Regions from separate parts of the Dehalobacter sp. DCM genome, predicted to be linked through region 1. Evidence: riboswitches for the same ligand, from Rfam matches in the RefSeq annotation. Region 1 holds a riboswitch; the other holds the start of a gene.

Region 1 (12,557 bases):
GGTCCACTTGAATTGCCACTTCGGGGATGCCGTCTTCATAACTGGATTTCACTTCCCGCGTACCGGGAATTTTTTTGATTGCCGTTAAAAAATCATCGCTGATTCGTTTCAGTTCGTCCAGGTCATCTCCTTTGATGGTAATGCTGATCGGGTCACCGGCGCTCATCATGGACTGAGCCGCGGTGACACTGATCTTGGCTCCCGGCACATCGACGAGCCGATTCCTTATCTCGTCAGATATCTCGGTTACGCCGCGCTTCCTCTCGGCAAGGGGCAGCAGTTTGACGGTAAAGGAGCCGACATTGCCGTTCCCGCCGGAGAAGCTCATCTGGCCGCCGGACCCCGCATCCATAAAGATCGTATCAATTTCGGGGATATCCGCAATTTTGTCTTCGATCTGGGTCATGATCGCGACGGTATCCTGAACTTTCGCCCCATCCGGCAGTTTCACACTAACCGAAACCATCCCCTCATCCGTGGTCGGAAAAAACTCCGCCCCGACAGCCGCCACAGAGGCCAGCGATACCACGAAAATCAAACTGGTAATGACCAGAACCCGTTTACGATGCGTCAAAGACCATTCCAGCAGCCGCTTGTAAGAACGCAGCAAGGCCTCATACCCCGCATCAAATTGATCATGTGCTTTATTCAGGAAAGCCGGTGTCCGGAATAAACCTTTGTTTATCCTTTCATCCGAAGGCATTTTTTCAGATAATGTGCTTTCCGATGTATCTCGGGTTTCTTCATACATTAAACTATTGCCCTGCGGGCCCTTCTTCCTGTCCACTTTTAACAGCTTGGAAGCCAGCATCGGAACCACAGTCATGGACACGATCAGGGAAGCCCCCAACGAAAAAGCGATGGTCATGGCAAACTGCCTGAATATCGTCGAGACCAACCCTTGGACAAAAACGATGGGCAAAAATACCGCGACGGTGGTCAGCGTCGACGCCATAACCGCGACAATGACTTCGGAAGATCCCTTCACTGCGGCATCGACGCGGGAATAGCCATTCTGCCTGAACCGGTATATATTTTCGAGAACAACGACAGAATCATCCACCAGACGCCCGATACCGAGCATCAGTCCACCTAGGGTCATCAAGTTCAAGGTAATATTGGAGAAATAGAGCAGACAGAACGTGGCGATAATCGAAATCGGGATGGACGATGCAATAATGAGTGTCGAACGCACATTCCGCAAAAAGATATACAGGACAAGGACCGCCAGCAATGCCCCGACGACGCCATGCTCAGCCACCGAATACAGCGAAGCCTTGATATACGCGGCATTATCCTGAACAACGGTGATGGTGACCCCTTTCAGTTCGTCCTGAATCCCAGCGATTTCGGCCTGAGCCGCTTCAGATACCTGTACCGTATTGGCATCCGAACGTTTCTGGATGGAAATATTGATGCCCGGATTGCCGTTGGCTTTGGCTATCGTTGTTTGTTGATCCTGTTTCAGTTCAATATCGGCAATATCCCGGAGCTGTATGGTTGAACCGGTGGGCAACGGGATTAGCAGCTGTTCAATTTCCGCCACAGACTTAAATTCCCCGCTTGTTTTTATGGTCAGTTGCTGACTGCCCTTCTTAACCGTTCCTCCCGGCAGATTGATATTTTCCGCAGCCAGGATTCCCTGAAGGTAGGATAAACTGATGCCATAACCCGACAGTTTTTCATGATTGGTACGAATCTCAATAATATCCTTTGCCCCGCCGCTCACGGAAACAGACGCAACCCCTTCTGCTCTTTCCAGCCTGGGCTGAACCGTATCCTCAGCTAAGGTCTGCAGTTCGGACATGGACATGGTGGCTGACGAAAGCGAAAGCGTAAGTACCGGTGTGGAATTCATATTGAGTTTCAGGACCATGGGGTTGCTGACCCCATCCGGGAAGTAATCTTTAATCAAATCGGTTTTTTCACGGATATCCAAGGCGACCTGGTCCATATCGACACCGTAATTGAACTCCAGGATAACCAGGGAGCTTCCCTCCGAGGAAATCGAGCTCATGTTCTTCAGATTCTGTGTCGTCGATACGGCCTGCTCGATGGGCTTGGTAACAATGTTCTCAATTTCCTGCGGTCCGGCCCCATTATAGGAGGTACTGACAATGGCATACGGTAATTCCATTTCTGGCAGCAGATCCAGCGGGATGCGTGTAAACGAAACAAAGCCAAGGATAATCACGATAAAAACAAGCATCAGAACGGTAACGGGACGTTTTACCGATGTTTCAGATAATTTCACTTTTGGGAGCCCTCCTCTGTTGAGGTAACATCCTTCCCGTCCATGGTGACAACCTTAATTTCCGAGCCATCCTGGACAAAGCTTTGCCCGGTGACAATAATAACGTCTCCCTCGGATAAGCCGCTGATGATCTCCGTTTCGGTGCCGCTCTCCAGTCCGGTTGTCACTGCTTTCTCCGCTGCGGTTTGTCCGTTGACGATATAGACAACATTTTTGCCGCCGTGGAAAATGACGGCATCGGTGGGTACGGCCAAGACATTATCTTTACTGGCAATACTTAACGACACATTGGCGAACATCCCCGGTTTAATCACACCCGACGCATTATCGATATAGGTCTTCAATGTGTATTTCCCCTGGGCATTGGCGGCAGGGCTCAAGCTGTCGATGATACCAGTCACTTTCAGTGAAGCGGATGGAACATCGATCGCGACCTTCTGGCCCCGGGTGACCTGATTGATCTCATTTTGCGTTATGCTGACGGTAACAATAGCCCGTGCATAATCCACTATCTTTGCCGGGGGCATGGCACTGGTGACGGTTGCCCCGATTTTCACATCAAGCGCACTGAGAATTCCGTCCATGGGTGCTTTAACATCCATATCCGCCAGCGCTTTCTGCGCCGATTCGTAGGACGCCGTAGCTTGGGCAAACTGTCCCTTATACGTCTGCAGTGTAGCGTCGGATGCCATTAGTGCAGCCTGGTCCAGCTCGGCTTGACTCACTGCGCCCAGTTCAAACAACGCTTGCATATGCTCATAATTTTTCTTGGCTGTTTCATAGTTCTTTAAATTGGTTTCATATCCGGCTTTGGCGATCTGGTAGACCGCCGCCGCCTGGTTATAGCTTGTCATCAAATCGGTTTTATCCAGGCTGAACAGGACCTGTCCTTTCTTGACGGTATCCCCGGCCTTGACATAAATGGCAGTGACTTTCGCCGGTGTTGTGACGACCACAGCGGCTTCCTTATCCGCCTCGATCTTTCCGCTGAGAGTGATGGAAGCCGAAATATTATGTTTTTCCAAGGTCATTGTTTCTACCGGAACATAGCTTTGTCGGTTTGCCTCAGCGGCCTGTTTCTCCGCCGCGCTTTTTACCGATCCGTAAATCCTGAGACCAACAAACAACACGATGATAACCGCAATGATTGTCAGAATAAATTTCCTGGATTTCAATTTGTCTTTAAACGCCACTTTCAGAACCATTTTTCTCCCCCGATTGCCTGCATATTTCTGCCGACATAAAAAATTTATCTCTACTATAGGCACTTTATTACCTATGTTACCTTTATTTTTTCATCGGGTCAATCATTAACATTTTAAATCAAACCGGCAAGAAATGACAAGCAGCCGGCTTACCTGTGGTAAGCCGGCTGCCCATGTTATAGGAGCTTAGAAGCTGGTGTGTCAATGATTCCGTATTTTAATATATTACTTATTGTTGCCCTTGCCGTTACCCGCTCCGTGTTTAGGGGTGTCTGGCGCCGGCCTCTTCTGCGGTTGTATCTTTATTAGGAACAAGAACCGAAGTATCCCCTGTGGGCTCGGTTGTCTCGGATTGCGTCACCGCGGGATCCCCGGAAATGGTCTCTGCAAAAATAGAACCCGGCGCCACAAACAACATTAACAGGACACATAGGATCGGAACGAGAATCATTTTGGCTTGCATTTCTTTCTCTCCCCTTTCGCATAATCGCCGCTTCAGCCAATCAGGCTTGCGGCAGTGAGCCGTCAGGGTAGCCGCTCTGTCCCATGCAGGGACAGCGACCAATAAAAAATACCTGTTTCCCGATTACAGAAACAGGTATTTGATCATCACAAAATTAATCATGATAACTACCCAGTTCGGCAACCCGGCTGTCATAATCTTTCGATCTTAGACCCGTGGCTTTGCGTCTCCGCCTTTCGACGAATTTGCCTTTTTCGTTGTGATGCCATTATTATAATACAGCTATGGACAATAATCAACCATTGATATGACTTAAACCATTTTTCAGCTATTTTAGGAGAAATAGGACTTTGGTCACAATGACAGAGTATCGGCGCTCGTCGGTTCTGAATAGGCGCTGAAGCTGCTGCCATTATAGGCTCGGATCTTATAGAAGTACGTCTTTCCTGCTTCCAGACCCGTATTCGTATATTCCAAACCGACCGATGCCGCAATCACGCTATACGGTCCGTCAGCCTGATCGGCACGGTATATCGAGTAGGAATCCGCGTCCCTGACCGTATTCCATGTCAGCTTGATCTCATTGCTGCTCAAGGCCGACGCGGTTAAATTTGACGGGATCCCCACCGATGCCGTTTGGGCAAAAACACTATCCGACAAGTCACTCATTCCGGCACTACCTGATGCCTGAATCTTGTAATAATAGGTTTTTTCCGCAAAAAGTCCGGTATCAAGATAACTCGTGGTAAGAACCACCTTGATTCGGGCATAGGTTCCTGTCTCGGAAACCGCCCGGTAAATCGCATAGGATTCGGCATCGGGGACGGGGGCCCAGCTCAGATTGATATCTTTGGAATTGATGGCAACCGCCATTGGATTCGCCGGCTTAGTCAAAGCATAGCTTTGGGCCGACAAGCTGTTTAATACATCGGACGGTATGACCTCGATACCGCCAAAAGCCGTGATCGATGTCACTTCCCGGTCCTGAATGAAAGTCAAAAGCGGGGCTGGAGCCGGATTACCGGTCAAAAAGACCGGTGCCGACGTCATTGCCGCTAAAGCAGAGCCGCTGAGCGCATCCGGGTAATTCTCCCCGGTCGCGGTATAACAGTGAGTAAAATTCAGACTGTCGGCATAATGCTGAATGACAGCTAAGTTGGTATCGTAGCGATTATCCCCATCCAGGCGCGTTGGTGCAGGCAGCGTGTCAAGAACTGTGTCGCTGATCACGCCTGTCCCTCCGACAACCATCACAGAAGCCGCCTTGTCTTTCAGATAAGCCAGGATATTGGGATCAATGCTATCTTTGCCTGTCAGCAGAATCGGATAACCCTTCAATGCGGCTATAGGAGCAATGGACAACGCGTCCGGAAAATTACTTCCGGTGGCCACCACAGCCTTGTCGAAAGTCCCCAGCTGCATCGCTACAAACAGAGAGGTTTCAAAACGGTTGCTGCCCGCAATTCGCGTCACGGTGATCCCACTGTCTTCGATGGTCTGTTCCACGGCAGTGGAGATAACATCCGGCCCCCCGACGATAAATACTTCCTTCACACCGAGGGCAGCAAAAACAGCGCGGGTGCTGTCATTCAGCTTATCCTTGGAGGTCAGCAGGATCGGCGCGTCATATTTGCCGGCCAAGGGTGAACCGCAGAGCGCATCCGGAAAGTTATCTCCGCTGGCCAGTACCGCATAATCCGATACCTTCCAGCCATGCAGCGCTATTTCCGCAGCGGTTGCATAGCGGTCCGTTCCGGCCAAACGATATGTATTCTCTGCATCCCCGGGGACGCTGACCGGATTCGGTGTGATTTCTCCCCAAGCATCAGCAGGTAATCCCCCCAGCAACAACAAACAAAAAATGGTGATGCCGGCTGATAAACGAACCATCCATTTCTTCATCGCTATCTCTTCCTCTTTCATTCTGCCGTTCTGATTACTTTTTTTTTAAATAAAAATGCAATCCATGCTCCGCTTGTCGCCGGAACTGTGGCACGCAGACCTAATTTGAAGTAAATGTTGGAGATAATCTTTTGTGTAGTTATTTCAAATACGTTGTACTAGTAAACTAGGCTTACGCCATGCCTTATAGCGCCGGCGATATGTATCCCTATACCCCGATAAATATCTCCACGTAGATATACCCGTACTTCGGACTGGACACGATGCCGATCCCGATCTCATCATAGGTTGTGTTCAGGATATTGGCGCGGTGTCCTTCGGAATGCATAAACGCGGTATGGGCGCTGTCCACCGAACTGTTTCCGGCCAGATTCTCTCCGGCAGAGCGATACGTAACACCATACTTTTTGAGCATATCAAAGGGCGTCCCATAGGTCGGTGACGTATGGGAAAAGTAATTATTACTCACCATATCGTTGGCTTTAAGTAAGGCCAGTTCCACCAGCTTGGCATTGATCTTCAACGGCGCGAGGCCCAGTTTTTCCCGTTCCCCATTAACCAGCGCCAACATGCGCTGTTGGGCCGAACTGAGAGAGACTTTCGTACTTGCCGGTGGTGGTGTTGCTGGGGTTGGGGTCGTCGATCCTGAAGTTGCTGGCGGTTCCTCATTTCCCGAAGTCACATCCGCCGTGGGTGTCTTGGGTTGGGTCGTTGTCGGCTGTTTGGCGGGTGTCGATTCTGGTGCTGTTGCTGAGGGCTGCGAAGCCGTCTGATTGGATGGTTTCACCGTGGTTTTCTTTGTTATTGAATCAGAAGATTTACTTTGAGTTTGGGACGGTGCCTGAGAGTCTGCAGACGGCTGACTTTGAGACGGCGCCGAAGGAACGTTTTCAGGTGTATTGGCTGACGCCTGCTCCGTCTGGGTATCGGTTGAGCCGAATAAGCCCGCGATGTGCTTAACTACCCCATCAGAAGACGGAATAAACGTGAAAAAGACGAAGGCAAACAGGACAATGGTAATCGTTAATGTGCCAATTAATTTCTTCATCGTTTCTTATATCCTCCTTCGTACATACCATCTTGAGAAATAAATAATTTAATGCCAAAAATCTAATCTCAACTTTAATCCAGAATAAATCTAATCAAATAGATAAGGATTTTACTTATATTCGCAAAATTTTTCTTATTAAATTTATAAACAAACAAGAATTATGTATTTGAATTAATATCATTTTCAAAATGACTTCTGATAATGACCTTTTATAACAACTTTAATAATGAATTCAAATATTAAACTTGAAATAAAGTCTTCAAGCAATGAACTTAAAATAATTATCATAATTGTACAGACCTATTCTATTATACAACGAATATAGTTAATTTTAAATGCCATTTTTGCCCATTACGTTGTACATTCCTGCATTACGCTTTCCATTCTATATTTGTTGTACGATAAAAATAGGGCCATTGCCTACGAATTTTTCAGTTGGCAACGGCCCTTTGTCTTATTGACAGCGGAAACCCCTTATAACGTCATCAAATTCTTGATTTGCTTCTCCAGACTGGTGCTGACAGCTGAGCTGTTGCCAACAATGCTGGCACTGGCAATATAGCCACGATTGTACGTCAGGAAATACTGCAGGGATGTGGGCAGGTAATTTTGCGGGACAGCAACGATGATCGCTCCTTTTTTGGCGGCAAGCGCCGCGGCCAGAAGAGCATCACCCCGTGGTTTGCTGGAAGTAATGTCTTTGCTCGAAGTTAGTGCCGAGCAGAAGTAGATGTGTGATTCATCCGTAAAAAGGTTCCTCAGAATGGCCCATTCGGTGGCGTAACGGTCAGATCCGCCCAGGCGCTCCACCACATAACTCGTGGTGAGAGTTGTTCCCACAGCGGTTCCGATTACACTCTCCCCGCCCAGAAGGATAACTTTGGCAGGATCAAGCCGGGATAGCTGTGCTTGGGTTACCGCCGGAATCTTGTCCTTGTCTGTCAATAAGATCGGGCAGCCGCTCGCGGCGGCAAAGGAACTGGCGGCCAAAGCATCCGGTTCACCCTGTCCATAGGCGAGATAGACCGTATCGGCACTACTGAAATAAGCCGCGATCTTGGCGGAGGTGGCGTAACGGTTTTCTCCGCTGATTCGCTCCACCGTATAGCCCGCGCCTTGCAGGGCTGTTTCAATTCTCTGTGAGATAGCGCCATATCCGCCGATAATAAGCACTTTTGTTGCTCCCAATGCGGATATTTCAGCCGAAATACGGCTGTCCAGCTGAGATGACGGATTCATTAAAATCGGGGCGTCATAGAGTCTCGACAAGGGAACTGCCGTCAGGGCATCAGCCATGCTGTCATCCCGGGTGAGGATAACGGTGGAGGCGGACGTCCAGCCCTCTTCGGCAACGCTAATGGCGAGCTCCAGATTACTGCCAGCCGATCCCCCGATCCGCGCATCCTGGGTATAGGATGCCCCCACCGCCAGTGTCCCTATCTCATAGTCAGCATAGAGAAAGCGAATGGTACCTTCCTTCGTCGGTGTGATGGAAAACGAATAGTAGCCTGTATAGGATGTGGTACAGCTCAGGGTACTGTCAATACCGGCATCACTGGCGTCAATCGTAATTGTTTTGCGGGAAAGGGCAATCCCGCTTGTATTATATAAATAACCGCTGATCACGGATTTTTTAAATTTGGCTGCTTCACCGCTGATCGTCAGTGATGGCTTATAAACAGTAATTCCGCCTGAGGCAGTGTTATTGCTGCTGTCATGAAGATAGAGATAATAGGTTCCGGGGGTATCCACCACAACATTGTTAACAGAATAACTTCCGTTGCTGCCGGTAACAGAATAATATTTGACACGGCTATAGGCATCCACCGTGTAAGCGGACACACTGCCGGTAAATGCCGCACCGCTTTGATCGTATAACAGGAGCTCGATGTTGGTCGTTTCTCCAACTAAGACAAGTACGTCCTCGGTTGATTGAAAAACCATTGAGCCCAGACCTGTCGTGGCAGCACTTGCTTTTCCGTTGATTGCCAAGACCATGGTGACGACCATCAGCAGTACCACTGCGTTGCGTACAATCGCATAGTCGAATATGCTTTGTTTCTTATTAGGCGTTTTCCATTGTTTCATATTTATTTACCTGCTCCTCTCCGGTTTACAATTGGACCATTTCTCATCGTGCTTATTCATATCTGAGAGCCTCGATCGGATTCAGTGAGGCGGCCTTTTTCGCCGGAAAGACACCAAATACGATCCCAATCAAGGCGGAGAAGGTAAACGCCATGATCACGGAAGAAAGAGAGACCTTGGTGGTCATACTGGCAATCTTTGCAATGATCAGCGAACCTCCCCACCCCATGATGATTCCGATGATGCCGCCCATGACGCTTAAGATTACCGCTTCAATCAGAAATTGAATCAGGATATCCGATTCCTGTGCTCCGATTGCTTTCCGTATCCCTATTTCCCGGGTGCGCTCCGTAACGGAAACAAGCATGATGTTCATGATTCCTATCCCGCCAACCACCAGAGAAATTGCCGCGATGCCGCCGAGGAGCATGGATAAGGTTTTAGTGACCGATTCCATCGTTTCCAGCACTTCTTCCTGATTGGCTACGGAGAAATCATCCTCATCGTCTGCACTCAAATTATGGGCTGACCGCAGCAGTGTCGTGATTTCATTTTGGGCATCCGTCATTTTCTCCGCAGAAACCGCCTGAACAAAGATCTGTCTGACAGAGTTACTGCCGGTCAGCCGAAGCTGCGCTGTGGTGATGGGCATCAATATCATGTCGTCGTTATTGGAAAACCCGGAAGATCCTTCACTCTCGGTAATGCCAATCACCTGGAATGGAATGTTATTAATTTTGATACTCTTGCCGATCATGCTGTAGTCTAATGTCCCCAACAGATTCTCTACCACCGAAGGGCCGAGGACGACGACCCGTTTATACGCCGACATTTCTTGTTCAGTAAAAAACCTTCCGGCACTTAAAGACGTGCTGCGGACATCGAGATAGGCGTCCGTCGTGCCATAAATCGTTGTTTGTGTATTTCCGCTGCCATAAACAACCTGGGAATTGGTCGAGGCTACAGGCGCAACTGCTTTGATACACGTCCCCTCTGCCAGCAGTTCAGCGTCACTTATGGTCAAGGTGTTGGCACTGCCCATCCCGCCGCGCACTCCCCCGGAATTCGACTGCCCGGCGGTAATGGTCAGCAGGTTGGAGCCTAGTCCCTGGATCTGAGAGGTCACGGAGGCGGAAGCCCCGTTTCCGATCGCCACCATGGCGATAACGGCACCAACCCCGATAATGATCCCCAGCATCGTCAGCATCGACCGCACTTTATTTACTCGTATCGCTCTTAGCGCTATTCGGATACTTTCAAACAAGTTCATCTGAGGTCCTCCTTCGCCATTTCCTTCCGGTTGGCTGAAGCCAGCTTCGGATTGATAACGGCTTCATCCCTTTCGATCCGGCCATCCTTGAAGCGAACGATTCTGCGGGTATATTCGGCAATATCCGGTTCATGGGTGACGATGATAATCGTATTTCCTTTCTTATGCAGCTCCTGAAAGATAGCCATGACTTCCTCACTGGAGCGGCTGTCCAAATTACCCGTCGGTTCGTCAGCTAGAATGACCGATGGGTTTGTTACCAGGGCCCTGGCTATAGCCACCCGCTGCTGCTGCCCGCCGGAAAGCTCCTGGGGTTTGTGATGAATCCTGTCCCCTAATCCCACTGACTTTAACGCCTCAATCGATCGAAGCTGGCGCTCATCTTTGCCCACCCCCGCATAAATCAAAGGCAGTTCGACATTCTCCAAAGCAGAGGTTCGGGCCAGAAGGTTAAAACCCTGAAAAATAAACCCCAGCTTTTTATTGCGTATCGTGGCCAGTTCCCGCGTCGATGCATGGGAGACATCGATGCCATCGAGGAAATATTCTCCTGCGGTGGGCATATCCAAACACCCCAATACATTCATGGTGGTGGACTTACCGGAACCGGACGGGCCCATGATGGAGACGAACTCACCTTGGGATACATGCAGGTCAATGCCCCCGAGAGCAATAACCCGGACTTCCCCCGTTTGATAGATTTTTTTAATCCCTTTAAGTGTAATCACTGTCTGTGACCCTGCCTCTCCGTTTCATCTTATTGTCCCGGACCTCCGGAAGGCATGCCGCCAGACGGCGGGCCGCCTGTTCCGCCTCCCGTCAGGCTGCGCAGGCTGTTATTATTGGAATTGGTATTTCTCGAAGACGAACCGCTCGTGGAGGACGCGATCACTGTTTGGATGATAACGCTCTGACCTTCGGTCAACCCGCTGATAACCTCAACATTCGTTCCGTCATCCAAGCCGATCTCTATCTCAACAAATTGGTAATTTTCTCTAGTCCCTTCGGATTGATTTCCGGTGTTGCTCCCCGTCGTATTGGAAGGCCTTGTTGGTCGTGTACCACTGGTACTGTTATCGGTTCCTGATCCTGACGGCAATGGGCTGCTGCCCTGACCAGTGCTCGCGTTTCCCTTAGAAGCGCTATCCTGTGTCCCTGTTGACGCGGGCTGCGACGCATCCGTTGACTGGGCCTGGCCGGACGTTACTAATACGCCGGTTACCCCGCCCCGGGTAATCACCGCTGCACTGGGTATCGTTAATACATCCTTGGCTTCATTCGTGACAATAGATACATTGACACTCATCTGATCCCGCAAAAGATCCGTTGGTTCATCCACTTTTATCGTGATGGCATAGGTCACCACGTTCTGATTATTAGTCCCGGCAAGAGAGACGGTTTCGACTGTCCCCATCAGTACGGTGTCTGCAACGGTATCCATGGTCAGGTTCGCCTTTTGCCCTGCCTTCAGCTCGGTTATCTCCGTCTGGTCCACCGACGCTGTTACCGAAAAATCTTTCGGATTGGCCACCAGCGTCATGACGGTACTTTGACCGGCGACATTCTGGTACAGTTCTGCCGAGCAGGATACGATGGTCCCGTCCTGGGGCGCCTTTAAAATAGCGTCAGCCAGATCCTGCTGCGCCGTCATCAGTTCAGTCTCGCTTTTCGTCAGTGCCTCTTTGGCTGAAAGATAGTCGCTCCCGGCACCTTGTTCAAAATCACTTAAAGCCGCTTTGGCCGCATCATACTGATCCTGCGCCACTTCTAAATCCTTGGCTGCTCCGCCGTTTTTCGCATTCTGAGCGTCCTTCAGATTAAGCTGGGCCTGACTTAATGCCGCCTGCAGCTGATATGTATCCGTTTCACCGGAGCCTTGGGCTTCGGCTAATTTCTGACTGGCTGCTTTTAAATTCATTTCCGCCAGGTAAACCTGGTTTTCCAGATAATCAGGATCCGCTTTCTGCTGAGCCGTAAGCAGGCTCTTCTCGGCTGAAACCAAACTTGATTTCAGTTTGCGTCCCAAATCACCCAGGGTCTGGTTATAATTGGCTTGGGCCGAAGCATAATTTTGCTGCGCTTCTTTGAGCTGCTGTTCTAAGGTGGTCGTATCCAGGCTGGCTAAGGGATCTCCTTTTTTCACTACATCACCGGTCGTGACATAGATTTCCTGTAGCGTACCGCTGACTTCAAATGAGAGCGGCATCGTTTGGGAAAATTTCGTTGTCCCGGTAGCGGTGATGTTTTTTTGCACGGTCCCTTTCGTTACTTGCGCTGTTGTTGTCTGAACGTTGGCTGCTGTCTGGGTATCCGATTTGAAAACG
Region 2 (12,557 bases), 1.3 Mb from region 1:
GTATTCAGCATATTCAGGACTGTTCGGTGCACATAACACGTTGACGCCTGAATGGTGCAAAACGGTAAATCGCCTGATCGCATCAATATCGGCGGTATCCTGTCCCTGAGATAATTCGGCGATTGTATTCTTTGTTTCAATGTCAAAATACACATTGACATCGCCAAATTGCAAGTCCGCATCGATGACAGCAACTTTACTGCCCATCTGCGCTAAAGAGACTGCGAGATTGACTGCAATCGTGGTTTTCCCGATACCACCCTTAGCTCCAAACACAGTAATGACTTTGGATTGTAGGTTGACCGCCGCTGTATGCTTGCTTTTTTGCAGCCGAAGCTTTTCAATGGAGAATTCTGTCTTGATGTTTTCAACGAGCGTATCCCCATCGATCGGCATTGGCAGTACCCGGCGTACACCGGCGAGCATCGCGCGCTCCACGATACTGTTGTCGGTGTTGTCACACAGAAGGATGACACTGCAGCCGGGAAGTTCAACATAGACCTGCTCGGCAAGCTTAACGGAGCTGTCATATTCACTGCCGCACTGGACAAGAACGACATGGGGATTCAAGCTGTATACTTTCTCCAGGGCGCCATCCTCAAGCTTGGTATAGCCCATGATGGCGACATCCTCATGCCGCAGAAGATTTTTCAGTTCAAATAGTTTACTGCCATCGACCCCAATAAGCATAACCTTAATTTTTTCCATCTGCTACTTCCTTCCCAGGAAAGGATTTCAGTCGTGATAACATTTATTACTCTTTGTAATAGTACACTATATCCGGCGGATTAACGATGGTCTTATCCGCGGCTGAACGCAGAACCAGCTGGTAGTCTCCTTTGGTTATACCATAGTTGACCTTTAAAACATCCTTAGCTGGAACAGCTAAGGTAACCGCGGTGTATAGCTGAGACCCATCTTCAGGGGATTGCTTGAGTCCGATTTCTAAGACCTCCAGATTTTCTGCGACCATCGTGGCCGTTGTGACGGTTTCGTTCTTACTCTGTATTCTTAAATCAATAGTCATGATAAGATCAACGCGATCCCCTTTAACAAGAAATCCGGATACGCCGTCAATATCATCCGTTCGGATGGAGAGGGCCCGATATCCTTCTTTGACAGCATAGGCAAGCTCTACGTCACGATCTGCCTCACCCACCAGCTTCGACGTCAATAGTTGCTCCTGGGATTCTACCGTTACTTTCGTGACCCGCCCGACAATACTGTTTCCGTCCTTTACCGCCAGCGGATTAACGGCTTCCGTGGGCATATTCTTTACTTCGACCATCTCGGGTGTGATCTTTGTCCGTTCCGGGATCTGGACTTTGGCGACGACGACCGGTGTTGTCCCTCCCAAGGCATTCTTCTCCACCTTCTTTTCCAAATTAGAAAGAAATAAGAAGCCCGCCATTCCGGTTATGACGGCCAGTAATAGTGCTAAGATAATAAGCTTTTTCACACCAATCCTCGCCTTTCCATTATTCTACAAGCATTAAGGTCTGCAGCCAGTTAAAATCGGACTCGGTGACATCGCCTCCGCTGGCTGTGCCCGTACTGAGCGATTTTACATAGATCCCAACGATCGCATCAGAGGATTTTTCTTCCTCGGTACGCGGTTGCAGGAGAAAAGCAGCAAAACCATCCACGCGTATCGTTTTTTTATCCACAACGGTGTAAACCGGTATTTTCAATATACTCGGGCAGCCATATACATAATTCTCCGGTGTACAAGCTGGATAATGAGGGCAGGCATGCGCTTCATAAATTTCATTGCTGATACCCACTTTGGCCCCAAACCCCTTAAATAATATATCGTTAACTTTTACAACCCCGGTATAGCCCAATGGTCCTAAATCCCGACTATAGTCCACACCCTGGCCGCCTTTTCCGTCATAATCCAAAATGCTGTAAAACGGTCCGATGCCTCCGCCGGCGCTGTTCTTCAATACGGCTTTTTGTATACCGTCAGTTAATTGTTTCTGAACAATTTGCTGGAACTCTACTTTTTCCACGCCTAAGGGAGTCAAACCTGTGGTTTGCTCAATGGCGGACATCTTGACCATGGCCTTTTTGGTGAAGTCTAAAGAATCAACGCCAAAAATACGGGCAAAGGACGTATCCACACTGCCTTGGGTTTGGATTTGTATATTGGTGTAATAGTCAAAAACCGCACCCCCCAAAGTGACATCGCTTGCAGATAATGTATCACACCCATTGATGCTGGCATATTGCGCGGCTTTTTCTTTTATCGCATTAATAGCATAATAATCATCGACTCGAACCGGGAGCTGTCTCCCGGCTGAATATGCCGCAGCATCAATCGCTTTCTGCATTTTCCCCATGCTTAAATAGGCTGTACCCATATCTAGCGACAGGGCTGCCATTCCTAAAATGGCGACCATGGCAAAAGCGACGATAACAGCCACGACACCCTTTTCATTTTTCACTGCTATGGATAGGTATCGTTTTAACAGAATTTTAAATTGTTTGGTTTTATATGTAATAGTGATGTTTCTCAATGATTATTCCACCTTCATCGTACATGAAGAATCGAGATGAATTGTATCGCCTTGGACAAATACTCCTACAATCGGTGTCAATATGCTGACGTCGCTGGAAGTCAATACGGTGACATTGCCTTCCCTCGGATAAGTCGTATTGGAAAAGGTTACCGTAACCACAAGTGATCCGGAGATAAAAGACGGCGTCAATGCCTTCGTATAGTTCTGGATATTGGTTACTGCATTGGGTTCTATGGCATGAACAATCGCATACCGCGCGCCTTCTCTGGCACTGTGATCGACTGCGTTCTGGTTCATCATGATCCAGCCGAAGTCAATAATCCCCCCCAGAATAAGCAGAAGTATCGGAAGGATGAGTGCAAACTCTGCCACAGCCTGCCCCTTATTCCCTTTTATTTTTTTTAACAATTGTTTCAGCAATGGGATCATTCCTTCCGGATCAAGCATTTGCTGCAATCACAGCCTTCGTAATCCTTCGAAAACCGCAATACAGCCAAATAGTGCTTTAGCTGCACCCCGAGTTCATAAGATCAACAGAGCGCAGCTAAAACAAGGTGTTTCACCACAGATCAAATTCAATTTAAGCCAATTTAGGGATTACAATTTGTTGCTGACATTATTAAACAGGTTGGCAATCTTCGGTCCGAGGATAACTAACGCGACAACGACAACGATAGCAATCAGTCCGATGATAAGTCCATACTCGACCATACCTTGTCCGTCTTCCTCTTTAAAGAATCTTTTCGCGATTTGTTTCATTTGGGTTCTCCTCCTTTATTAAAACAAAATAATTATTTAAGATCATTGGTTTGGATTTATACCTGTACGATTAGAGCGTAAATAGGGTAATGAAGCTAAAGAGATTCTGTCCTAATGCCAAATTATAGATCATAACCGCCAGAGCGCCTGCTGCCATGAAAGGACCCAGCGCCAATCTTGTTTTCAAGCCCCCTTTACGGGTTGCGATTAGATAAAGCGTAAACAGGATAAGCAGGGCAACCATGATAATAACTGATAGCAGAACGCCATGGACACCTAATATATACCCGACCACTGCAGAGAATTTGAGATCACCAAAGCCAGCGCTTTTGCCAACAAGGAAAGGAAGCATAAAGACGAAGAATCCGGTTGCGAGTCCAAATATCGCTGGAAGAATACTGTTGATTTGTCCCTCAGCAATAAGTACGCCGGTATGAATAATTAGAAGGGACAAGAGCAACTCATTGGGAATCTTCTTGATCGAAATGTCTATGGCGGATATAATAATGACCACCGAGATGACCAGTGCACATTCGATGGCTCTTGCGCTAAGGCCATCTAAAAGGTACACAGCAAGCCAGCTTAATCCATTGAGCAGCGCCCAGACCATGCTGCGGAGAGGTGTTCCCGTAAATTTTGGGGTTTCGATTTCCTTCACTCTTCTCTTCACGAGAAGAACTGTGATCTTCTCCATGAGTAAGCCGGCGAGTATACCGGAAATCAGAATAATGAATGCATTCATTGTATAACCCTCTTCGTGTTCAAATCGACATACCTTTTCAGCCTATACAAAAAGCCCTCTTTAGGGGGTTACCTAAAGAGGGCATATATACTGATGTCCTACACTTTCGGCAACCCGGCGACCATAACCCGAAGGTTTTAGGCCCGTAGCTTTGCGTCCTTGCCTTTCGACAAGTTTGCTATTATCGATTTGTGAGGTCATTATAATACATTATTTCAGCTTTGTAAATATTCTTTTTAAAAAATTTTGCAATTATTTGAAAAATTTTATAGGACCTGTCGTAATTCCGTACTTAACGTGTTATCTATTGAACCCAAGCCTGACAGATCTTTACTCCCTAATTCAGAAGCAATAATTTAATAATAAGTGAGCAATAGCCTTGCAAATGCAAGGTTTTTTTAATATATTTTTAGTCAAATTAAATCATATTTATATGGCGTAATGTAACGTATTGTGATATAATTAAGTATATAGTCTAAGTGAACGCGAGGTGTTTTCATGTATTTAAAAAAAGCATTTCACTCTAAGACAGGCAGAACCTATTTGTCAGCTGCCACAAACTTTTATGATCCTGTAAGAAAACAATCGCGAACGCGAACCATTGAATCGTTTGGTTACGTGGATGTCCTTGAAAAAATATATCCCGATCCAATTGAACACTTCACTTCAGTCGTTGAAAAAATGGATGCTGAGGAGAAGCTATCTAAATCCATCGATCAGATTAAGATTAACAGGGCTGCTACTCTAACTATTGGTAATATGAACAGAAAGTATTTCGGCTATGCTGCATTAAGTAAGATATATCACGATCTTGAACTCCATACTTTTTTTGTTAACAGGGCGCGGAATCTGAATATTGAATATATCCTGAACAATGTTGTTAAGTTATTGATCTTTGAACGCCTTAGAGATCCGGCTTCAAAGAAAAAAGCCTTCGAGAACAAAGACCGGTACTTTGAAAATATGGATTTCTCGCTGGATAATGTGTACGGAGCATTAAGTATCATTGCCAAGTACCGAGATGACTTACAGGTCCATCTCCATAACAAGGTTAAAGCTCTCTGCGGCAGAACGACAGAGTTGGTATACTACGATGTAACCAATTACTATTTCGAGATCGACGAACAAGACGACATGAAGAAGAAAGGTGTCTCTAAAGAACATCGCCCTGATCCAATCATTCAGATGGGTTTATTTATGGATACGATGGGTATCCCAATCTCCTACAAGCTTTTCCCGGGAAACACCAATGACTGCGAAACGGTGCGTCCCATGCTGGCTGAGCTGAAAAGAGAGTATGACATAGGTCGTGTTATTATTGTCGCCGATAAGGGAAACAACACAGCAAAGAACATTAACTACCACGTCATGCGCGGCGACGGGTATGTGTACAGCCAGACCGTTCGAGGGGCTCATAAGGAACTGAAAGACTATGTCTTTGATGAGGACGGCTATACTTGGATCGGCGATGACTACAAGATTAAATCACGAATCTATCCCAGAGAGATCAGTGTCGTCGGAAACGACAATAAACCGGTGAAAAAACGCATTGATGAAAAGCAGATCATTTTTTATTCAAGAGACTATGATCGACGTGCCAAAGCTGAAAGAGAACCGGCTTTACTTAAAGCGATGGAGCTTGTAAGAGACCCTGGTAAGTACAATAGGGCCACTTCCTACGGTGCTGCCAAATACGTTAAAAATCTTGAATACGATAAAGAAACCGGCGAGATCATTACCGCAAACAAACGACCGGTATTTGATGAGGCAAAACTTCGGGAAGAAGAAAAATTTGATGGGTACTATGCCATCGTTACCAGTGAACTGGATAAGTCTGATACGGAAATCATCGAAATCTACCGTGGGCTTTGGCGGATTGAAGAATCTTTTAAAATCACGAAGAGCGACCTAAAAACCAGACCGATTTACCTTTCCAAGCAAGACCGCATAGAATCGCACTTCCTTATTTGTTTTATGGCTCTGGCCATCATTCGGATTCTTCAGCACCAATTTGATGGAAAGTATTCGGCAACGCACATTCTTGATAGCTTACGAAAAATAGAATGTACGCGAGTAGACAAAAACCTATACATCTTTGATCATGTTGATGAGATATCTTTAGCATTGAAAGATGTCTTGGGCGTTGATTTTTCAAAAGAGTTCCTCACGCTAAAAGAGATAAAAAATATTTTAGCTGATACTAAAAAGAGCTAAATTACACCATGAGAATTTGATAAAACAAAAACAGCGCTATCCTTTATATACCAAGGGTTTGCGCTGTTATTTTATCTAATTTGCTTCGGAATTCAGGTTATAATACATTATTTCAGCTTTGTAAATATTCTTTTTAAAAAATTTTGCAATTATTTGAAAAATTTTATAGGACCTGTCGTAATTCCGTACTTAACGTGTTATCTATTGAACCCAAGCCTGACAGATCTTTACTCCCTCAGCAGCATTAGTGGTAAAGGCGTCGGCACCAATCTGTTTACAAGCTTCTTGTGTTACCGGGTTACCACCGATGATGATTTTGACACTGTCACGTACTCCGGCTGTAGTTAAATCCTCGACAGTCTTTTTCATGGAGTCTAACGCTAAAGTCAATACACCGCTCATACCCACCACATCGGGTCGTACTTCTTTTACTTTTTGAACAAATGCACTGGGACTCTGGTCAATTCCCAGATCAATGACTTCGAATCCGGCAGCTTCGCACATGCTCCTGAAGATATTCTTCCCTATATCGTGCAGGTCACCTTCTACTGTTCCGACAACGATTTTTCCTACCTTAGCTGTGTTTCCCCCGCCGATCACAGGCTTGAGAATCTCAATAGATTGGGTAAGAAGTTCGCCAGCAAAAATAAGGTCACCAACAAAGTATTCGCCACTTTCGAATAAGTCACCGACTTTAGCCATTCCCAGTTGACAAGCCGCAACAACTGCCTGACCTTCTTCTGGCGAAGGATGTGAAGCAACAAAATTGTTCAGCATATTCATAAGGGCGTCTTCATCAAGGTCACCAACGGCATCCGTTAATATCTTTAAATCTATCATCTGTGCCTCCATACTCAAATGTATTGCCAATAAGTTCCTTTGTTTAATATAGGACTGTTTATATTAAACAAACAAGTTTCTTGCCCGTGACAAAAGTTTAGCAAAAATATTTTAACTTTTCAATCGATTATCCCAGAAGATATATTTGCTAAAAATTTTATTGTACAAACACATAAATGTCAAATGCTATATTTTGTATTATTAAGCTCTTATGATAAAATAAGAAAAAAGAAATATCATAATGAGGTGTTTTTAATGGATAGTGTAAAAATTATCGAAATTAAACAAAGCATTTTTGAAAACAATGATATGGAGGCAGATAAACTTAGAGACGAGCTGAAGAAGAACAAAACCTTTTTGCTTAATCTTATGTCCTCTCCTGGTTCAGGTAAAACCAGCTCTGTTCTGCGCATCATTGAAAAATTAAAAAATGAAATGAACATTGGGGTCATGGAAGCTGATATTGATTCCGCTGTGGATGCCGAAAAAGTTGCCAAGACTGGAATTAAGGCAATTCAGCTTCATACCGGCGGTATGTGTCACCTTGACGCCTATATGACAAAACAGGGAATTGACAACCTTGGAATTGACGATCTGGATTTTGTCATTCTGGAAAACGTTGGAAATCTTGTTTGTCCCGCTGAATTTGATACCGGTGCGTCCAAAAAAGCCATGATCCTCAGCGTGCCCGAGGGCGACGATAAACCCCTGAAATATCCCTTGATTTTCCAGACTGTCGATATCATGATCATCAATAAAATAGATTGCTTGGATTATTTTGACTTTGACCTTGCTGCTGTTAGGGAACGCGCAACCCGATTAAACCCCGATATTATTATTTTTGAAGTTTCTGCAAAGACCGGTCAGGGCTTTGATGAATTAGCCGGCTGGATACGCAAGGAAGTATCCGCCTGGAATAATTAAACAGAGTACATTACTATAAGGTATACTTCGTTAAGGGATATTAACTTATGAAAGAAAACGACTTAATCTTCACAGATCATAGTCGTTTTTTTGTTATTGAGGGTATCAATTTTCATAATCAGTACTATATAACTTCTATAATCCACCTCAAGTGCAGTATTAAAACTCCTACCTTTGCTATAACCAACAAGCCCAGACCATATTTTATCCAACGTATGTGGTTTCGGAATCTGTAAATCATTAATAGCAAGACACCGACAAACATGACTACGGTAACGGAAGCTAGTGTTGTATTAACGCTAAAAATCCATTTAATGATTGGATTGGCTTCCGCGATGATTCCTTTAGTCATTCCCACTGCGGTAAACAAAGTATCTGCTATGGTCATTAAAAAAATTAAAATGTATGGTAATTTGTTCATAAAACGTCATCCTTGAAGGCTGTAAATGGGCAGATCAAATCACTCCTTAATAGATTCACCAGATTTAAACTTACTAAAACATCCAAAATAGTTACTTATTGCTCTATTGTAGCGATCCACCTCTTTACAGTTACTCTATATTCATTAATATGCTCGCTCGAATTTGTCTTATTAAAGGTATTTACTTCCTGACACAAAAAAAAGCCCTATGGCTTTTTTGACTTTTCCTGTGTTTTTGTTATTTCTGACTTCCACTATTGTAAAGCAACGTTTGGCTTTCTTTTGGTGTTAGATTAAACGTTCAACGCTTCATGACACGTCTTAGGGGTATGAACAGTATCGAAAAACCCACCTTAATAAAGAAAGTGGTTCTTAATATAAGACATCATCTATCCATTCATATAGTTCAGGTAGTAAGTTCTTTCCAGCAACCAGGCTATCGTGGATATTTTTCCACAAACCATCAATTGTTTCAGTCTCCGGGATCATCATCAGTGGTATGCGTTCGCCAAAGGCCGTTTCATACAGCCTATTCAGCTCACGAAACCTTTGATCTGCTGCGCTGATCATCTAATTCCCCCTTGTCTTCTCATACTCCTTTGTTGCAGTTGGAAAATATGGCTGCTGCTTATCCAGATTGCTATAATCTTACAACGAAAATAATCGGGTTGCAACGCATTGCAGTGTTAGGACAAATAAGCTTAGTTTATAAAATCAAAAACACCGCAAATCATTGCGGTGTCTATGTTTTCAGTGGAGCCGATGGTCGGAATCGAACCGACGACCTGCTCATTACGAGTGAGCTGCTCTACCCCTGAGCCACATCGTGGCTTATAATCAGCATTTCAAGTTTTCATAGACTTAATTAAGCAATTCATCATTACTCTGCTTATCTAATATTACCAATGTTTAAAAACGTTGGCAATAGTCATTTTCTGTATCCTGTTAAGAATATTGAAAAGTGAGCATACCGATTGAAGTAGAAAACGAAGAGTTTATTCCTCTTCGTTAAAACATCTAGTATCTGTTTAGCAAGTAATGTTTTCATTTCCCCTTTTGAAGTGGTAACCCGCTATTAAATTTTACTAGCTTTTCCCAATCAATATTATAATCTTCATCGCAGAATTCTTCGATAAATTCATGCGTAAAACGATTAATAGCTGAGTCCCAAGCAGCTTTATATTCAATCAAATGCTCTTGAGGTTTATCTTTCATTAACTGAATTATCTTTAGATAAAAGTCAGAATCACCAGTAATAAACTCCCAAAAAGCCTGTCCTGCAAGTTCTCGGAATGCTGCTTTAGAATTCTTGCTCTGCTGTTTTTTCCCATAGCAATAACCAACGACCGGATCAAAATGTTTCTGTAATTTTCGCAAACGGTTTTCTAATGCTTTAAAATCATCACCTTGTCTTCTTCGACTTTGAGCGTTGAAAACATTCGTCCCGCTTTTTACAGCTATGGCAGAGTAGCTTGCTTCCGTTTCTCTAGCCACATCCACCCCTTCGGATGGTGATACGACACCGCCAGAAGCAAACTTTGCTAATGGCTCAAAAAAAGCGTCACCAAAAATCCCTTCATCACTACTGGACATATAGGCAGATAATAACCCCTCAACTATATCCGATGCTTTTTGAACCCCTATTGCTCTATACAAATAGGGATTTTTTCTTGATAATGCATGATTCAATTTCAAAGTTTTAATCTTATCAATACGTCTTCTGTAAAAGTCGTCCAATAAGTCACTGATTTTTTGTTCTAACTCCAAAGAATTAACCATTAAAACAACACCTTTTTTAATTAGCTTCTAACATAATATTTTGAATTCTAGCCAAATTATCATGAATTGAAGTCCCTCGAAAACGTCTTGTATTAATTTTAGCCGTTCCATTTGCAACCGCTAACAACATTTGCCCAACTGCTTTTCCTAATCCTAGGGGAACAGCGTTGCCTATTTGACGATAACAATCACTAATGCTACCTTCAATTATCCAATCATCAGGAAATTGTTGTATCCGAGCATATTCTCTAATTGATAACGGCCTATCCTGTATTGGATGACAAAGCATTGTTGCTTTTTGTACTGGACTTGTTACAAGAGTTGGAGAGGGTTGCTCATAATCTAAACGACGATAAAAGCCAACTTTTCCTCCTCCACTGTTATATGCTCCACCCATTGCCGACTCAACAATATCAGGAGGTAAATTACGCCAGTTACCGCCCATAGGGACAAGCCTTAAATACTTTAATCTTTCTGCTGAAAACGTCGTATACGGGCCAGGATTGCCTTCTAAATCCTCTATGGCATCTCGCAAGGTTAGCCAGCGATAACCTAAGTCTTGATGAAATTGAAAATGCGTAGGTACGGGTAAAAAAATATCTTCATAGTCTCGAGAGCCAATAATAAATAAACGCTCTCGAAATTGTGGTACACCATAATGAGATGCATCCAAAATACCGTGAACAAGTTTATATCCCAATTCCTGGAATGTCTCTCTAATAAAGTGAAATACTGAACCAGGAAGTTCCTCGGGGTCTACTGGTTTTCCGTTACGTTCATCTAGCGGCACATGCTTAATTGCAGCAGATAGTAAACCCTTAACATTTTCCATTATAAAAAACCGTGGACGAACGACCTTAATTACTTTTACAAACTCCATAAAAAGACTTCCACGAGGGTCTTGCGTTCCTAGTCGTTTTCCAGCTGTACTAAATGGTTGGCATGGCGGCCCCCCGACCACGGCGAATGCTTCTCCAGGTATCAATCCAGCAGGTTCAAGTAGAAACTTGCAAGAAGGGTCTTCAATAAGCAATTGACGAATATCCCCTAAAACAAATGGTTTACTATTGGATGTAGCAGTTTTAGCACACCACGGGTCGAAGTCTTGTCCAATTTTAATGTCCAAACCAGCTTTTTCTAATCCTAAATCCAACCCCATGGCACCGCTAAACAAAGATATTACGGGATAAGTCATAGCTTATTTCGCCCTCTCTTGATGTCTTACTTAATACTTCTATATTCTATATTACCTTACCTTTTCCTCTAATAAGACATCATAAATTATAGAGTAATATGGCTATGGAGGTAATTACCCATAAAAATAATAAAAAGGAATATCCGGTATTCCCTTTTCAGATATAGCTAGAAATTGTATGTCTCGGATATTTTCTAACAGCAGTCTGTGGAAGCAATAGCTCTCATATGTAGGGAAACCAATAAAAGCTTAATTGATGTAAACTACGCCCCACTCTGATTAAAAAACAGGAAGTGTTTTCACCCTTCTGTGATACCTGTTTTTCTTTGATATTCTATTTCGTTTTGAACATCTGATTATTATTTTTTCGGGAATAAAATTTCATTGAATCTTTTATAGGCTCTATCTAAATAGCGAGATATTATATCTGGGCGTTTATATGGAATAGATGAATCTTTAAGAAAGTTTCTAAAAGATGTTTTTTCATATGTATCAATATAGTTTTCTAAGATTCGTGTTATTGGTCGACCATTTTTCCTACTTAGTAAGTAACATAATATTTCATACTCAATAATATTTAAATGAATGAATCCTCTTATGGGAAGATTACTATACTCCTTTAGTTGTTCTGAAAATTCTTTTTCAATCGGTGGTAAAGTTGGAAAATCAGATACATTAATTATTATAAGATAGATTTCGGAAATCGAAGAAAGGTCAATCGGACATTCACAGATCATAATCTCTGATAATCTATTACACATTTGTTTTAATGGCGACAAAACTAACCGCTGCTTTTCTTTTTCCAATAGGCTATTGTCATTGATTTCAATAGCATCAGCTTTTATTCTTTGACTTTTTGCTTCTATAACGATGAGTTTTTTCTCTAGCTTTAAAAACGCATCAGGAGATTTTTTGCTATTATCTTTTCCATATCTAAATTCTTTGATTACCTCATATTTTAGTGATGACATTTTTGCACAATTTTCCAATAAATTTGCAATGTAAATCTCAAAAGGTCTACCAAAAAAACTAATAAACCTAACATCGTCTTCGTCATAGCAATTTCTAACCCTGTAAAACAGTTCGTGAAAAACTTGTTCTGTAAACATTTTCCCAGATATCGGAATAATTGTCTTGTCTTCAAATTGGAAAAATGGTTTA

Evidence for each region. Region 1 has a riboswitch for cyclic di-GMP ahead of LPY66_RS19270 (hypothetical protein). Riboswitches for the same ligand answer to the same signal wherever they lie in the genome.
Region 2: it holds a riboswitch for cyclic di-GMP, as region 1 does, so the genes downstream of both, LPY66_RS04260 (prepilin peptidase) here and LPY66_RS19270 (hypothetical protein) in region 1, are expected to answer to the same signal.

What each region holds. Positions count from the first base shown of each region.
Region 1 is NZ_CP092282.1:4,114,560-4,127,116, forward strand. It holds gene LPY66_RS19260 (efflux RND transporter permease subunit) at 1-2,254, opposite strand, end outside; gene LPY66_RS19265 (efflux RND transporter periplasmic adaptor subunit) at 2,251-3,459, opposite strand; gene LPY66_RS19270 (hypothetical protein) at 3,722-3,922, opposite strand; cyclic di-GMP riboswitch class I at 4,098-4,182, opposite strand; gene LPY66_RS19275 (cell wall-binding repeat-containing protein) at 4,277-5,824, opposite strand; gene LPY66_RS19280 (CAP domain-containing protein) at 6,033-6,872, opposite strand; gene LPY66_RS19285 (cell wall-binding repeat-containing protein) at 7,350-8,963, opposite strand; gene LPY66_RS19290 (ABC transporter permease) at 9,016-10,233, opposite strand; gene LPY66_RS19295 (ABC transporter ATP-binding protein) at 10,230-10,961, opposite strand; gene LPY66_RS19300 (HlyD family efflux transporter periplasmic adaptor subunit) at 10,991-12,557, opposite strand, start outside.
Region 2 is NZ_CP092282.1:867,930-880,486, reverse strand. It holds gene LPY66_RS04285 (AAA family ATPase) at 1-708, opposite strand, end outside; gene cpaB (Flp pilus assembly protein CpaB) at 755-1,459, opposite strand; gene LPY66_RS04275 (TadE/TadG family type IV pilus assembly protein) at 1,479-2,519, opposite strand; gene LPY66_RS04270 (TadE/TadG family type IV pilus assembly protein) at 2,523-2,969, opposite strand; gene LPY66_RS04265 (Flp family type IVb pilin) at 3,120-3,281, opposite strand; gene LPY66_RS04260 (prepilin peptidase) at 3,352-4,023, opposite strand; cyclic di-GMP riboswitch class I at 4,129-4,213, opposite strand; gene LPY66_RS04255 (IS1634 family transposase) at 4,522-6,237, shown strand; gene LPY66_RS04250 (cobalamin B12-binding domain-containing protein) at 6,439-7,077, opposite strand; gene hypB (hydrogenase nickel incorporation protein HypB) at 7,333-8,001, shown strand; gene LPY66_RS04240 (DUF5658 family protein) at 8,126-8,422, opposite strand; gene LPY66_RS04235 (hypothetical protein) at 8,795-8,992, opposite strand; tRNA gene LPY66_RS04230 (tRNA-Thr) at 9,177-9,253, opposite strand; gene LPY66_RS04225 (PmeII family type II restriction endonuclease) at 9,467-10,201, opposite strand; gene LPY66_RS04220 (DNA cytosine methyltransferase) at 10,218-11,396, opposite strand; gene LPY66_RS04215 (hypothetical protein) at 11,756-12,557, opposite strand, start outside.